Regions from separate parts of the Desulfobacterium sp. N47 genome, predicted to be linked through region 1. Evidence: riboswitches for the same ligand, from Rfam matches in the RefSeq annotation. Region 1 holds a riboswitch; the other holds the start of a gene.
What was found. A riboswitch is a leader RNA that binds a small molecule or an ion and turns the genes downstream of it on or off. The one in region 1 is predicted to bind cobalamin.
Positions count from the first base shown of each region.

Region 1 (3,208 bases):
TTAATATGGTTTCAACTCTGGTCTTCGTCGGTAGTACAAATTTTCCGGTAATTTTAAGGCTATGATCCGGTGCGTATGACAGTTCGCCTCCGGTTTCTTTATTTTTGGTATCCTGGTAAATATAAGATAGTTCCGTCGAAATACTTTTGGTCCATTCCGACTTTAGCGCCAACTCTACCCCCTGCTTATAGGCGCGCGAAACATTAACCGGACGATAAATCAGATCATTTCCCCTCTGGTAGATAATAATATCTTTGGTATTTGTTCTGAACACTGAAGCATTAAAAACCACGTCCTTTTTGATTTTGTGCTCCATGCCCAGATTAAAGGAGTATATCTTTTCTTCGTCCAGATCAGGGTTTCCCCTCACTTGGTCAATAGAGCCATGACTTGGTTGATATAATTGATTAAAGGAAGGGATTTCCACTGAGTATCCGGCGCTTGACTTAACCACGGTATTTGATCCCAGGGCGTAGCTAAGCCCTGCATTGAAGGCAGGAAAAAACCCGAAATCATTGGTATGATCCCCCCTCAGTCCCAGAGTAGCCGTTAATTTATTTAATTCACGGTCATACTGGCTGTGAAAAGAAACTTTCTCTCTGTGATGGTCTCCTGAAAAGTTATGATCCACCCTGTTTGTTTCAGCCAATCCTCCCAAACGCAGGGCAAAGACTCCGTCCTCAGGCTTCCATGTGGTTTCAGCGCTTATTCCTGCCCGATGCTCATCAAGCGTTGATCGGCTGCCGGTCTGGGATTGGTCGTACAGATCCGTCAAATCCATGTAGGACTTTACTTTATATTCCATCATATCATCAGTAAAACCATTGATATGAAAATCCAGAGATCCTTTCTGATAGCGCTGCCTGGCGTCAGGCGTAGGATTGTCAATGGGACCGGGAGAGCCATGATAGGAATGAAAATACCTGCCGTTTAAGTCGTACCGGATTCCGGTTTGTCCTTCTGTCTGCCAGTTAAAACTTGCATTTCCGCTGTCGCTGTCGCTGTTGGGCCGTTTCCCGTCTTTATGACCGGCGCCTATGGTAAACAAGAGCTTTCCCGAATCCTGATGCAACATATATGAGGAAGTTATATTTGCGGCACCATAAGATCCGCTATTAATTTTCAAGCTTGCTTTGTCGCCATCCTTCTTTTTTGAAGTATTTCCCGAAAAATCTCCGGTAACAATATTTATAGCTCCTGCAGAACCTCCCGGACCAAGCCAAACCGGCACCGGCGGCTTAAATACCGTAATGCTCTTTACAATATCTATAGGAATACCGCCCAGATTTACCCCGCCATACTGGGCGGAATTGATCGGTCTTCCATCAATCAATACCAGGACAGAACCTGATCCGCCACCGCCCCGGATAGAGATTCTGGCCCCCATACTGTTTGTTCCCTGCGCTACATCCACACCCGGCATGGAACCGATGGCCTCTCCCACTTCAAGAAAATTCCGTTCTCTAATCTCCTTTTGGGTTAGTTCCACAACGTTTTGAGGGTGATTTTTCACATATTCGGAAAGACGTTCGCTTGTAACATAGATGGTATCCAATAAATGAGTGGCCTCAGCTTTAGTCTCCGCTCCTTGTTCCGCAAAAACCGTATTTTCTGCGCTTAAACAAAGTAATAAAAAAATGACAAGCGATATTTTAAAATTATCCCATTTCATTATGTCAGCCCCATAACCATCCGTAAAAAGTATATATTATACCGGTCTTCATTCTCCACTGTCGAAAGAGAAGTAATCAGCACCTCAAAAAAAGCAAAAAAAAATCCCCGGACCGAAATTAATCGATCCGGGGATATCCCTTTTTTATCCTCATGATCATATATGCGCTCTCTTGTCCGCGGAGTACACACAAATATTCAGGCAGGTCTTCTGACTCTCGGATCATCCGTTTAGCTACGCCTTCCCAGAAAGGCAGTTGTCAGTGACCAGTATTTAGTGGTCAGAAAACAACCGTTTATTCCAGTGGCCAGTGTTAGCTACAGCGCCAGTTTTTACTGATTACTGTTCACTAATCACTTTTTTATGCGGCTTTCGTCCCCGATTACAGCGGCGGGCCCGTCCCGGATTTACACCGGGTTCCCTATTAAACTAAAAAGCACCTGAATATGTATTTTCTTCTTTAATAGGAATTAAAGAAGTGCTTTGTCAAGATATTTTTTTTAAAAGATTACCGATCTTCTTTTCATCATTTGTGCTTGTGAATATGCTCGTGCGAATGTCCATGTTCGTGCTCATGATTTTCTGTCATTTTCAATTCTCCTTTTTTGGATGATTGATAATAGTTATAGATTAATACTCCCATTTGAGTTTGGCAATAATCATTTGCCTTGCATATGGATGATACATGTACACAAGCTCATCGGTCAGGTTGTCCACAGATAAAGATATCGTAACCTGCTTTAACAACTTGTATGCAACTTTTGCATCCAGAAAGAAGTAATCATCTACCCCTCCGTATCCGCCCCGATCATCCACGTTATTAAGTGTATTCCATGCCTTGCTTGAATACCTTCCTGCAAGGGTCAGAAAAAGCTTGTCTGTGGGGAAGCAGCTTACAACAGCCTTGGAAGTCCATTTGGGAGCTCGTGGGAATATTTTTCCTTCCGAATCCGGTAAATTGTCGTTTTTCAGTGTTTTTGCCTTCATATAAGCGATATTAAACATTGCATCCAGTCTGTCTACAAATAATCCTTTCTTTTTAAACTGGAACTCTACTCCCCGGGTTCTCACTTCGTCGATGTTTTGATAGTACGTCTGGTTTTTATACACGTCTGTTTGGCTGAAAATGGTATCCTCGGTATAATTTTCGAAAAAGCTGAGCCTTGCTTCTCCGGCCCAACCCACTTTTTTGCTGATGGTAAAATCCTTGGCAAAGATCTTCTCGGATTTCAGGTCGGGATTTGTCAAGGTTACGATTCCGGCACTGCTAACATTTGCGTAAAACAGCTCCCGTATAGTTGGAAACCGGTATGCCTTGGCCAGAGAAAATCTGAATCCCCAATTCGTATCGGGATTGTAGGCCACAGCAAATTTTGGAGAAAAATGGTCTTCTTTCCTGTCCGGCAATTCCGTTGTATAAACTGATCCGGATACATCTCTTGCCTTGATGCCGTCAAAACCGCGCCACCACTCGTATCGCCCGCCAAAATAGACCATGATCTTATCGGTTATATCCCATTCATCCTGGAGAAAAAC
Region 1 is NZ_JBAMMY010000122.1:656-3,863, reverse strand. It holds gene VXK47_RS07505 (TonB-dependent receptor plug domain-containing protein) at 1-1,672, opposite strand, end outside; cobalamin riboswitch at 1,856-2,131, opposite strand; partial or broken gene VXK47_RS07500 (TonB-dependent receptor) at 2,303-3,208, opposite strand, start outside.

Region 2 (3,208 bases), on a different contig from region 1:
TTCAGGGCTTGTGCATGCTGAACCGATAAGTGCAAAATCTATAATAAAAACCGCTATGCCTTATATATCACCTGAACTTACAGGAGAAGCAATATTGACTGTGGGAAGTTCACTGTCAGAGATTGCTTCACATACATGCGGAGTAATATCGGTAGGGCCTTTTGGATGTATGCCAAACAGAATTTCCGAAGCAATTTTAACTGAAGTAATGAATAAAGAGAATAAACTTGCTGCAAGTCCGGGTGACATGCGCCTTAAAGCAGTGCTTTCTGATATTGACAGCCTTCCGTTTCTTGCTATTGAAAGCGATGGATCTTCTTTTCCTCAAGTTATAACAGCTAAGCTGGATGCATTCTGTCTGCAGGCAAACAGATTCCATTCGGTTTTGATGAACTCAAAATAAGCCGGGAAACCAGGAGAAAGGTTCAAGGAGGAAGGAGGAAGGAGAAAGGAGAAAGGATCAAGGTTCAGGGGAGGAAGGGAAAGATAGTTCGTAAGCTCATAAGTTGGTAAGTTGATAAGGGAAAATATTGTTTATAGTTTTATAATTTCGAAGCAATTGTCGGTAAGATCAATAAGAAGTATTTTATTTCTTAAGAGGGCACCTTTTTTCAAAAGTACTTTGATTGCTTCCGAACACTCAAGCGATGCTATCAGTGAAACACAGTGCGGCAGTGTGCCGATAGAAGATTCTGCTCCTTTGTCCGGTGTATTTTGAGCTTTACCATAAATGAGTTTAAGCCCGGGATCTTCAGGAAATATTGTGGTGATATGACCGTAGCTTCCTGCGATTGCTGCTGATACAAAACAGCAGCCTGCTTTTTTAGATGCTTTTTCAAGGACAAAACGCCCTGCGATAGAATCAAGGCAGTCTATAACTACATCTGAGTTTTCAATAAGGGCTGAAGCGTTTTCATCATTTAAATATATCCTATGAGAAAATACCGAAACACAAGAGTTGATTTCATTTACTCTTTTTTTTGCTGCATCGGCCTTTGGTGTGGGAATGTTACTTTCCTTACTTAAAATCTGACGGTTTAAATTGCTTTCTTCAAATATATCTCCATCAATTAGGTTCAAGGTTCCGATTCCGATCCTTGCAAGTATTTCGCAAACCGTTCCACCAAGTCCTCCGAGGCCTGCAATACTTACTTTGGACTTTAAGAGGCTTACCTGATCTGCACAAGATAACGATTTCATATTTCGCACATAACGTTCAGGTATGATTTGTGCTTCCAAAGAGGCAATCTCAATCTTGTGGCGGCTTATTCCCGACTCATCAGATATGTTTTTAATATTATTTAGTGAAATGCTTTTGTATGGCGTATTATCAGGAAGTGCTTTGTTGACTGAAAGCGCATGTATTTTATTTATAATATCACTTTCCAAAGTTTATATACCTTTTTTATAATATCATTAGCTAAAATGTTATTAAAAGTCAAAAAGAAAGTCCATGTTCTGGTAGGCTCATGTTAACTTGTTGTATTTATATATATTTGTATTATAGCAATTTGTTTGCACATTATTTTTGTTGACTTTCAGTTTAAGTGCCCATAGTGATTAACATCAAATTTAGGCGCTCCTTCGGAGCATAAAAGGGAACCCCGTGTAAATCGGGGACGGGCCCGCCGCTGTAATCGGGGACGAAAGCCGCATATTTTGCCACTGTCTGTTCATAAACAGATGGGAAGGCGCGGTCAGTACCTGTTGAATTTTTAAAAAAGGATCTTTATTCAACAGGGCAAGTAGGTTAATCCGAGAGTCAGAAAACCTGCCTGAATTTAAAAGTGTAATCTCCGCGGCAAAGAGAGTGCAACTTAGTATCTTGAGGATAAAAAAGGGTAATCCCCGGGACGATATAATCGGTCCGGGGATTTTTTTTGCCCGGACCTGACTGGAACTTATTAAAATTAATTCAGAAGGGGGGGAAAAGTGAAAAGGATTTTATCGGGGTTTATGTCAGTTATATTTTTATTGGGGTTTCCTGCAGCCGTATTTTGTGAAGAAGTAAAAAAAGGTATTCAGTCTCCACCGGTTTTAGATGAAATAGTAGTCAGCGCTACAAAGACTGAGGAGAAGAGAAAAGATATCGCAAATTCGGTAATCGTAAAAGACGAAACGGATATAAATGAGTTTGCGGCACAGTCAGTAGGAGAATTATTGGCGAATGAGCCTGGGATTGACTGGCAAACATACGGTAATTATGGAGGCGCAACACAGGAGTTGCATATTCGAGGAATGAGAGGCAATGCCACCCAGGTGTTTGTAAACGGTATCAATGTTGGTTCTCCATCATTGGGAAGTGCAGATGTTGGCAGAATACCGCTTAATAATATCGAGCGGATTGAAGTTGTAAAAGGTTCGGGATCACTACTTTATGGTTCAGGAGCAATGGGAGGTACGGTAAATATTATAACAAAGCGGCCTTCAAGAGACATTACGGATCTTAAAGTCAGTGCCGGTTACGGATCACAGGATACTTATCGTTTATCCGCAGAACAAGGTATGTTTATAACTGATGATTTCGGATATTATCTTACTGCCGGCAGAATGGAAACCGATGGATTTCGGGCTAATAGTTATCTAAGGCAGACCGATACATCTTTAAAATTGTTACTGGATAAGAGTGATTTTATTGATATAAGTCTATATGGTGATTATATGTACAGAAAATATGGTGTGCCCGGAGTTGAGCCGCCTTCCGGCACACAGGCTTATTATATAGGAGGGATTAAATTTTACAGCGATGACTCATCATCGGTGTTGAATCACAGCAGTGATAAAGACTGTCATATTGTATTGGAAGCAAAAGGCAATCCTTTGAAATGGTTGGGTTATAATATCAAAGGGCATTATACAAATATGGATAATTATAACTATGAGCGTTATGCATTTGATGGTACAGGATCTGAAAACTGGATAACAAACAGGATTGCAGGAACTGACGGCAATATTAATATACATCCTTTTGAGGGAGGTAATCTTCTGATAGGGGGTGAATATAAGGACTTTGACTGGAAGAATAAATCGTTTGATCTGGATGCTGCTGGTGTAAAGTCGGTTAAGACGACTACTGAAGCTCATATGTTCACTCAGGGCGCCTTTACCGAGGCTCAATACAGGCCGTCACAGTATTTGAAAGCTATTGCCGGGGTCAGACATGAGAATCACTCTGTTTTCGGTTCTGAAAATATGCCGCTGTTTGGGT
Region 2 is NZ_JBAMMY010000185.1:21,783-24,990, reverse strand. It holds gene VXK47_RS11960 (acyl-CoA dehydratase activase) at 1-403, shown strand, start outside; gene VXK47_RS11955 (HesA/MoeB/ThiF family protein) at 535-1,389, opposite strand; cobalamin riboswitch at 1,558-1,793, shown strand; gene VXK47_RS11950 (TonB-dependent receptor plug domain-containing protein) at 1,957-3,208, shown strand, end outside.
Region 2: it holds a riboswitch for cobalamin, as region 1 does, so the genes downstream of both, VXK47_RS11950 (TonB-dependent receptor plug domain-containing protein) here and VXK47_RS07505 (TonB-dependent receptor plug domain-containing protein) in region 1, are expected to answer to the same signal.